DNA from 3 places in the Tessaracoccus aquimaris genome. Region 1 is predicted to be linked to each of the others. Evidence: riboswitches for the same ligand, from Rfam matches in the RefSeq annotation. Region 1 holds a riboswitch; each other region holds the start of a gene.
The links. A riboswitch is a leader RNA that binds a small molecule or an ion and turns the genes downstream of it on or off. The one in region 1 is predicted to bind cobalamin.
Positions count from the first base shown of each region.

Region 2: another riboswitch for cobalamin. It lies ahead of BW730_RS10010 (hypothetical protein); the one in region 1 lies ahead of BW730_RS11210 (ribonucleoside-diphosphate reductase subunit alpha).
Region 3: another riboswitch for cobalamin. It lies ahead of cobI (precorrin-2 C(20)-methyltransferase); the one in region 1 lies ahead of BW730_RS11210 (ribonucleoside-diphosphate reductase subunit alpha).

Region 1 covers NZ_CP019606.1:2,385,005-2,388,273, forward strand. Annotated here, with positions in the region: gene BW730_RS11210 (ribonucleoside-diphosphate reductase subunit alpha) at 1-1,600, opposite strand, end outside; cobalamin riboswitch at 1,719-1,913, opposite strand; gene BW730_RS11215 (LacI family DNA-binding transcriptional regulator) at 2,143-3,162, shown strand.
Region 2 covers NZ_CP019606.1:2,140,978-2,144,246, reverse strand. Annotated here, with positions in the region: gene BW730_RS10015 (CbiQ family ECF transporter T component) at 1-779, opposite strand, end outside; gene BW730_RS10010 (hypothetical protein) at 785-1,534, opposite strand; cobalamin riboswitch at 1,624-1,743, opposite strand; gene BW730_RS10005 (LamB/YcsF family protein) at 1,801-2,622, shown strand; gene BW730_RS10000 (5-oxoprolinase subunit B/C family protein) at 2,619-3,269, shown strand, end outside.
Region 3 covers NZ_CP019606.1:1,529,244-1,532,512, reverse strand. Annotated here, with positions in the region: gene BW730_RS07205 (aldo/keto reductase) at 327-1,271, opposite strand; cobalamin riboswitch at 1,378-1,497, shown strand; gene cobI (precorrin-2 C(20)-methyltransferase) at 1,526-2,281, shown strand; gene cobM (precorrin-4 C(11)-methyltransferase) at 2,278-3,117, shown strand; gene cobJ (precorrin-3B C(17)-methyltransferase) at 3,114-3,269, shown strand, end outside.

The sequences.
Region 1 (3,269 bases):
TGAAGCCCATCACGCCCAGCCCGACGGCACGGTTGTCGCGGTTTGCGGTCTCGGCCTCGTAAACCGAGGAGATGGTGATGTCGACGAGGTTGTCGAGTTGGCGCACCGCGGTGCGGACGGTGTCTGCGAGGCCGTCCCAGTCGATGCCGAGCGCGCCTTCGTCGCCGATCAGGTGGCGGGACAGGTTGACCGACGCGAGGTTGCACACGGCGATCGAGTCGCGGTCCTGCGGCAGGCAGATCTCGGTGCAGAGGTTCGACAGGTGGATGGTGCCCGTGTTGTCGTTCAACGCCCGGGTGTTGATCGCGTCCTTCCACGTCAGCCACGGGTGCGACGTCGTCTGCAGCGTGACGAGGATCGACGTGTACTGCTCGCGCGCCTTGACCTTGACGAAGCGGCGCAGTTCGCCTGCCTCGGCCATCGCGACGTACTCGCGGTAGCGCGCGGAGAACTCGGCGCCGTACAACTCGGTCAGGTCGTCGACCTCCAGCGGGTCGAACAGGTACCAGTAGTCGTCGGCGGCCACGCGGGCCATGAACTCGTCGGAGATCCACACTGCGGTGTTGGCGGTGCGGGTGCGGCGGTAGGGGTCGCCGGAGTTCTGCCGCAGGTCGAGGAACTGCGGGAAGTCGAGGTGCCAGTTCTCCATGTAGAAGCACAGTGCGCCGAACTTCTTCCCGCCCCGCGACACGGCCCGCAGCGTCGAGTCGATGGTGTGCATGAACGGGATCGGCCCGGTCGAGGTGGTGTTGTTGGAGCGGATCGGCGACCCCTCGCTGCGCAGCTTCGACACCGAGAGCCCGATGCCGCCGGTGCCCTTCGTCAGCCACATCACGTCGCGCACCGACTTGGCGATGTGCTCGATGTCGTCCTCCATCTGCATCACGAAGCAGTTGGAGAGCTGCGCGTAAGCGGTACCGGCGTTGACGAGGGTCGATCCGGCCGCAAGGTAGCGCAGTCTGCTCATCGCCTCGTAGAAGCCAAGCGCGGTGGCGGTCGGGTCGATCTCGTTGAGGGAGAGCCCCATGGCCACTCGCATCCAGAAGAACTGCGGGACCTCGAGCACCTGCCGCCCTTCGCCCTGCAGGAGGTACCTGTTGCGCATCGTCTGGACGCCGATGTAGCGCAGCAGGTCGTCGCGCTCGGGGCGCAGCGCCGACGCGAGCGCGGGCAGGTCGAACATCTCGGCGAGCCGCGTGTCGAGGAGACCGCTCGCGACGCCTCGCTCGATGCAGCCGGGAAAGTGCTCGACGTGCAGCGCGCGGACCGTCTCGGGGGCGCCGTCACCGAAGAGGTCGTGCGTGTCGCCGAAGACCTGCTTGTAGAGGTGCTTGGTCAACAGCCGCGCCGCGATGGTGTCGAAGGCGGGATCGTCCTTGACGTTGCCGAGCGCCACCTGGATGACGGCCTCGTCGAGCTGGCTTGTGGAGATGCCGTCGAAGAGGGTGATCTCGACCTCGGAGCGAAGCTGGACGGCCTGCGTGACGGCATCGTCAAGGCCGCGCGCGGCGTCGGCGATGGAGGTGGCGACCTCGGCGCCGTCGTACGGGGTCAGCGATCCGTCCCTCTTGAGGACGCGGATATCGGTCGGTGTGCTCATGGACGTTCCTCGAGAGTCGTTAGCCGCGACCCGCGACCCGTCTCGTCGCCCACCGGCGCCCGCCTCACGGCGCGGCCGACACGCGCCTTTCCCACGAGGCCACGAATCAGACCCCGAGGTTTCGGGGCCACACCTGGCAGGTCTTCGGACTCACGAGCACACCCTGAGGCACCTACTGGCCGTCGCTTCCCGGGACGTGGTCCCAGTGCTTCTGACGGCGGTCGTTCTCATTCACCGCTGCGGGGCAGTTCCGGACTCTCACCGGATTCCCTCTTGGCCACCCTTCGGTGGAACCAAGTGCGAGATTGAGCATATATGCCACTTCGACCACCTGTCCACTACTACATGTAGATTTGCCGCCGTTCTGGGGGCGGCGATCGACGTCCTGGGCCCATCGGGAACACCGCCCACTCCGCAGCGCCGCCTTTGGCCGCGCCGACCATCACGCCGGGTGCGGAGGTGGACGCACCCCTGGGCCGGATGCGTCTGGCACCGACATGACCCTAGAGTGACGCCGTACACGACAGACCTGGGGAGGCGCGATGGCACGGCTGAGCATGCGTGACGTCGCGGCACGCGCACAGGTCTCCATCGGCACGGTCTCCAATGTCGTCAACAACCCCGACATCGTCCTTCCCGCCACGCGCGAGAAGGTGCAGCAGGCCATCGCCGATCTGGGCTGGGTCCCAAACCAGCAGGCCCAGCAACTGCGGGCAGGGCGAGGGCGGACGATCGGCCTGGCCGTGATGGACGTCACCAACCCATTCTTCGCGGACCTGCTGCGGGCCGCTCAGGACGTGTTGTTCGCCCACGGCTTCCACGCGACCATCGGCGATGCCAACATCGACGAGGCGCGCCAGACCGCGATTCTGCGCACCTTCCTGCAGCAGAGGGTGCGAGGCGTGATCCTCGGCCCGATCGGGCCGCAACCGTTGGAGGTGGCGGCGCTCGCAAAGGCGCACATCCCGACGGTGCTCGTCGACCGCGCGGCCGACTCGGTCGAGTGCTGCGCCGTCGGCGTCGACGACGTGGCGGGCGGCAGGATCGCCGTCGAACATCTCGTCTCCCAGGGGCACCGCAGGGTCGCCTTCGTCGGCGGGCCCAGTTCGTTGAAACAGATCCAGGACCGCCTCGAGGGGGCGCAGGCCGCGGCGCTCGACGGCGGCGCCGACCTGCTGTCCATCTCCGTCCCGCAGTTGGACTTCGCCTCTGGCCGCCTGGCTGCCGATCAGGTCGTTCTGATGGACCCCCGCGCCCGGCCGACCGGGGTCTTCTGCGCCAACGACCTGGTGGCGATCGCGTTCCTGCAGGGGCTCACCGCGCAGGGACTCCGCGTCCCGGACGACATCGCCATCGTCGGCTACGACAACATCGACTTCGCCGCGGCGGCCGCCGTCCCTCTCTCTTCTGTCGCCCAGCCACGCCAGGATCTCGGCAGGACCGCAGCCGACCTCCTGCTCGCCGAGATCGCCGACGCCGACGCGGACCGCGACCACGTGCACACGTCAGTGAGCTTCACCCCCACCCTTGTCGTCCGGGCCTCCAGCGCCCTCACCCGCTAGCACCGGAAAGGCTGGCCCGCGGGTCTCGCGTTGAGCAGCATTCCGGCCTCGATCGACGACACGCCGAGAGAAACCGCTCTCTAGAGCAACGAACCAGGACTACTGCT
Region 2 (3,269 bases), 240 kb from region 1:
ACCCCGAGCAGGGCGGTGAGCAACTGCCAGGTGCCGCGTCGGGGCTCGTCGGCGTCGCGGGTGCGTCCGTAGCCGCGGGCCTCCATCGAGGTGGCCAACTGCAGCGACCCTTCGACGGCGTCCTCGATGACGGGGAGCAGGGTGCCGGGGATCGCCTTGAGGCCTCGGGTGCGACCGCCGCGCAGTCGCTGCCCGCGGCGGACCCGGTGGATCGAGCCGATCAGTTGCGGGACGAGGGCCAGCGCGATGACGACGGCGGTGGAAATGTCACGCAGCGCGGCGGGCACCGACTTCAGTGCAGTGCGGGGGTTCGCGAGCGAGTTCGCGGCGCCGACGCACAACAGCATCACCGCGAGCCGGATCGCGTCGAACAGGGCGAAGGCCAGCCCGTCGAGCGTGACGGGGCCTCCGAGGGTGATGCCCGCGGCCCAGTCGGGAAGGGAGATCGACGGGAGGACGAACAGCACCGTGCCGGTGCGCATCCCGCCGATGGTGATCTGGAAGAACAGGCGCATCGCCACGATGATCTCGGCGAGCATCAGGTAGACCTTCAGGGACCGCGCCCATGGCGCGTCCGGGCGTCGACGCAGCACGACCGTGACGACGGCCGCGGCGATGAGCGCGATCACCAGCGGATTGGTGGTGAGGCTCACCGCCGCGCTCGCGCACAGTGCCCACCCCCACCAGGCCCATGGGTGCACGGACCTGAGGTCGCGCCCGACCGGGTCCTGCGCGGCGGCAGGCCCGGTCGGTGCGACCCGGGGGAGGAGACGGGGCATTGAGGTCAGCGTCCGCCGACCGCGCCCTTGCCGCTACCGCGGGCACGCAGCCACAGCACCACGCCGACGATGACGGCGAGCGCCGCGACGCCGCCGATGATCCAGCCCCATGGGGCCGATCCGGTCGGCTCAGCGGGCGCCGGGGTCTGGCTCGCCTCGGCCGTGGGCTGCGCCGTCGGGCTGGGGCTTGCCGCCGCGCCGGTGAGCACCAGGTCGACGGCGGTGGTGCCCGCCGGGGGAGCGACCTCGGTGCCACCCTGGACGATCTTCAACTGCGGAGGCGTGCACTCCTTGTTGTCGGTGGCGTAGCACCACGCCTCGATGGTCCCGCCGACCGGCTTGGCGTCGGCCGGGCCGACCTGCGAGTAGGCGTATTCCTTGCCGGGGGCGCCCTGGTAGTAGGCCCAGTAGGCGCCCGCGAAGGTCTTGGGGCACTCGGCGGGGTGGCCGCCAAGGGTGCAGATCATGTTCATGTCGCCGAGCACGACGGGGACCTTTGCGTTGGCGATGGCCTCGTCACCGGTGGCGGGGTTGCCGACGCACTCGTTGGCGATCACCTCGTCGGTCTCGGTGGTGATGAGCAGCCAGACCTTGTCGGCGGAGAGGCAGGCCCCCACCTCGTTGTCGGCGCCGTCGGCGTGGGCCGGGGCCGGGAGCGCCGCCATCAGCGCCATGAAGGTCAACGCGAGCAGCGCCGTCAGGCGTGCCAGGACGCCGCGACGGGCGGTCGTGCGGGTGGATTCTGTGAGAGACATGGGCCTCTTACCCTTTCTGCCTCGGGACTGCTAGAGCCAGGCCGAGGAAGATGGCCCGGACCCATCCGTAGTCCGCGACGGATGCAAATTACCTGTGGTCTGTCAGGGTGAGTTCCCGGCTTCGGCGATGCCGTCACGGTTGCGGGTCAGCGCCGGAATCACACCGGCTTCCTCTCACTGACGCGGTCACTCTAACACTGCTGAAGGGGTCCGCGACCCGCCTGAGCGGGTGCCTCGTCAAGGCCCTAGCCGATAGGCTCGGCGCCATGATGATCGACCTCAACGCGGACGTCGGAGAGTCGTTCGGGCGGTGGCGGCTCGGCGACGACGAGGCCATGCTCGACGTCGTCAGCAGCGCCAACGTGGCATGCGGTTTTCACGCCGGGGACCCGCTGACGCTCACCGCCACGTGTCGCCTTGCAGCGGAGCGGGGCGTGGTCGTGGGTGCCCAGGTCAGCTACCGCGACCTCGCGGGCTTCGGGCGCCGGTTCATGGACGTGGCGCCCGCGGAACTGACGGCGGACGTGGTCTACCAGATCGGTGCCCTGGAGGGGATCTGCCGCCGCTTCGGCACCCGGGTCGGCTACGTCAAGCCCCACGGGGCCCTCTACAACGCCGTCGTGCACCACGACGCCCAGGCCGCCGCCGTCGTCGATGCCGTTCTCGCCTACGACAGGCGGCTTCCGGTCGTCGGGCTCCCCGGGTCGGCCCTGCTGCGGCGCGCCGCGGAGGCGGGCCTGCGCACCGTCGCGGAGGGTTTCGCCGACCGCGGCTACCGGGCGGACGGCACGCTGGTGCCGCGCTCCGAGCCCGGCGCGCTGGTCACCGACCCGGGCGAGGTCGCCGAGCGGGTGCTGACGATGGTGACGCAGCGCCGCGTGGTCGCCGTCGACGGGACGCGGGTCCAGATGCGCGTCGAGTCGGTCTGCCTGCACGGCGACACCGAGGGCGCGGCAGAACTGGCCCGCGCGGTGCGCGACCGCCTCACCGCGGCAGGCGTGACGATCGCGCCGTTCGTAGCCCTCCCCACCGAGCAGGGGCAGACCCCAGGGGAACGCCCGTCGTCCCCTGAGACGGTCGACGGGTGAGACTTCTGGCCTGTGGCGAGCGCGCCCTGCTCGTCGAGTTCGCCTCGCTCGATGAGGTGCTGGCCGCCGAGCCGGTGCTGCGAGCCGCCGCCGCTGCCACGCGGGGACCGTGGGCGTCGGTCACCGACGTCATCCCCGCCGCGCGCACCGTGCTGGTCGTGGGTGCGCCGGCCGCCGAGGGCGGGCCGGCGGTGGCGGCCCTGCTGTCGGGTCCACGCGTCGCCGCGGCCAGCGGCACGCCGCGCGAGGTCGTGATCCCGGTGCGCTACGACGGCCCCGACCTCGCGGCGGTCGCGGACGAGACCGGGCTGACGGTGGCCGAGGTCGTCAGGGCTCACGTCGAGACGCCGTGGCAGGTCGCCTTCGGGGGGTTCGCGCCCGGCTTCAGTTACCTGGTCGGCGGCGACCCGAGGCTGCGCGTCCCTCGGCTCGCCTCGCCGAGGACGCGCGTCCCGGCGGGCTCCGTCGGGCTGGCCGACGAGTTCTCCGGCATCTACCCGACGTCGTCGCCCGGCGGATGGCGGCTGCTCGGGACGACCGACGTCACGCTGTTCGACCCCGGTGCCTCCCCGCCCGCGCTCCTGACGCCCGGCACCACCGTCCGCTTCGAGGCGGTCCCGGCGGGTCGCACCTCCACACCCGCCAGA
Region 3 (3,269 bases), 860 kb from region 1:
TGAGCCATGTCGGGCGCGGAGCGGTCGACATCGGTCGAAACCCCCGTGAGGGGCGCGGGGTCTCGGGTGATGCCCGGGACTGGCTCGCTGCGTGGGTGCGGGAGGTTTCGACGCACCGCGCGACTTCGTCGGCGGGCTGGCTCAACCAACGTGTCGCTGGTTGAGCCATGTCGGGCGCGGAGCGGTCGACATCGGTCGAAACCCCGGTGAGCTCCGCGGGGTCTCGGGTGATGCCTCTAGTGCCCTGGGGCTGGCTCGGCGTGCGGGTGCGGGAGGTTTCGACGCACCGCGCGACTTCGTCGGCGGGCTGGCTCAACCAGCGATCGTCACGGAACCCGGTGGCCGCCCGCCCGGAACAGTTCGTACCACTCGCTGCGCGTCAGCGGGATGTCCGAGCCCAGCGCCGCGCCCGCGACCCGGTCCGGGGTCGTGGTGCCGAGCACGACCTGCATGCCCGCCGGGTGCCGCGTGATCCACGCCGTCGCGATCGCGATCGGCGGCACGTCGTACTTCGCCGCGAGCCGGTCGATCACCGCGTTCAACTCGGGGTACTCGTCCGAGCCGAGGAACACGCCCGTGAAGAAGCCGCCCTGGAACGGCGACCACGCCTGGATCGTCAGGTTGTTGATCCGGCAGTACTCGACGAGGCCGCCGCCGTCCAGCACCACCGACTGGTCGAGGTCGGACATGTTCGCCGCGACGCCCTGCGCGATCAGCGGCGAGTGCGTGATCGACAACTGCAACTGGTTCGCCACCAGCGGTTGGCGCACGGCCGTCTTCAGCAGGTCGATCTGGCGGGGCGTGTGGTTCGAGACGCCGAACGCGCGCACCTTGCCCGCCGACTCCAACTCGTCGAACGCCCGGGCGACCTCCTCCGGTTCGACAAGCGCGTCCGGGCGGTGCAGCAGCAGCACGTCGATGTAGTCCGTGCGCAGCGCGCGCAGCGACCCCTCGACCTGGCCCATGATGTGCTCGTAGGAGAAGTCGAAGTACGGCCCGTCGGTCACGATGCCGCACTTGGTCTGGATCGTGATTTCGCCGCGTTCGGCGGTGGAGAGCCGCATCGCGTCCGCGAACCGCTCCTCGCAGGCGTGGTCGCGACCCCCGTAGATGTCGGCATGATCGAAGAAGTCGATGCCCGCCTCCCGCGCGGTCCCCACCAGTTCGCGGATCTCTGCGTCGGACTTGTCGGCGATGCGCATCAACCCCAGGACGACGTTGGGCACCTCTTTCCCGGTGCCGCCGAGCGGAACGGTCCTCATCGTGGTCATGCCTGTCTCCTCACGTCCGTGGTGTAGCAGGAGCCTATCGCCGTGCGGTCGCGCGTGGCGGCACCCTTGAGCGACCCCGCCTGACGAGGTCCTGACGGCCCCTGCAAGACTTCACCCGAGCATGGGAATGCTTGAGGAAGCCGGTGTAAGTCCGGCACGGTCCCGCCACTGTGACCGCACCCGATGGTGCGGGAGTCAGGAACTCATCCCATGCGCCGCACACCTCGGGCGAGAGACCCAGAAAGGCGACCAGGATGACGCATCCCCCATCGCAGCCACGCCTCATCGGCATCGGAGTCGGACCAGGCGACCCAGACCTCATCACCCTCAAGGCGACCCGCGCGCTCGAGATCGCCGACGCGGTGCTGGTGCCCGCGACGGAGGAGTCCGGCGACGGGCCGGGCCGGGCGGAACAGATCGTGCTGGCCAACGCGCCGGACGCCCGGATCGTCCGGGTGCCCTTCTCGATGGCCGACCGCAGCGGCGTCAGCCCCCGACGCAAGGCCGCGTGGCTCGCCTCCGCCACCGCCGCCGTGGACGCGTTCGACGATGGCGCCCGGTGCGTCGCCTTCGCCACTGTCGGGGACCCGAGCGTCTATTCGACGTTCTCCTACCTAGCCGCGCACGTCCTGGAGCGCCGCCCCGACGTCGCCGTCGAGGTGATCCCCGGCATCACCGCCATGCAGGCCCTTGCCGCCACCAGTCGCACCCCGCTCGTCGAGGGCACCGAGACCCTCGCACTCGTCCCCGTCACCGCCGGCCTCGATGCCCTGGAGCGGGTGCTCGACGCCGTCGACACCGTGGTCGCCTACAAGGGCGGACGGCGGATGCCGGAGGTCGTGGCGACCCTGCGATCCAAGGGCCGCGATGCGGTGCTCGGCGTCAACCTCGGCCTCGACCGGCAGGAACTGATCCGGCTGGCCGACCTCGACGACGACGCGACCGCCCCCTACTTCTCGACGGTGCTGGCTCCCGCCGCCCGCGGCGACCAGGCGGGGGGACGGCTGTGAACCGCGGCAAGGTCATCTTCGTGGGGGCGGGCCCCGGCGCCGCCGACCTCATCACCGTGCGCGGCGCAGACGTCATCTCCCGCGCCGACATCGTGATCTGGGCCTCCAGCCTGGTGCACCCGGGGATCGTCGCTGGAGCCCGTCCCGACGCGCTTGTCGTCGACTCGGCCTCCGCGGCGCTGGAGGACACCGCGGCCCACTACCGACGCGCCGCAGACGAGGGCCTGCTCGTGGCGCGCGTCCATACCGGAGACCCGTCCATCTACGGGGCGACCGGGGAGCAGTACGAGATGTGCAGGCAACTCGGCCTCGACTTCGAGACCGTCCCCGGTGTCTCCGCCTACTCGGCCACCGCCGCGAGGATGAACTCGGAGATCACCATCCCCGAGGTGTCCCAGTCGCTGATCCTCACCAGGCTCGAGGGCGGCCGCACCCCCATGCCGCCGCGCGAGACGGTCAAGGGGTTCGCTGCCCACGGCGCCACCATGGCGCTCTACCTCTCGGCCGCCCGCAACAAGCAACTGCAGGAGGAACTCCTCGCGGGCGGGTACCCGCCGGAGACGCCGTGCATCGTCGGTTACCGGGTCTCCTGGCCGGACGAGATGATGCTGCGCTGCCCGCTCGGCGAGTTGTCGGCGACCATGCGCGAGAACAAGTTGTGGAAGCACACCGTCGTCCTTGTCGGCCCGGCACTCGCCGAGGGCCACAGCGGCACCCGCTCACACCTGTACCACCCCGGCTTCCGGCACGAGTACCGCGCCGCAGAGGCCACCGCCCAAACCGACCTTCGCGCCAACGGCGCGGGCGCCGTCCGACTCGAGGGAGAGACCCGATGATCCACGTGCACGGCTACCTGGGCGAACTGAGCCAGGCGACCCGGGACCTCGCCGCCACCGCCGCGCTCGTCGTCGGGGGACGGCGCCACCTCGCCGAACTGGGCGTCGAACCCGAACGCCAGGTCGTGCTCGGCGCGCTGACCCCTGCCCTC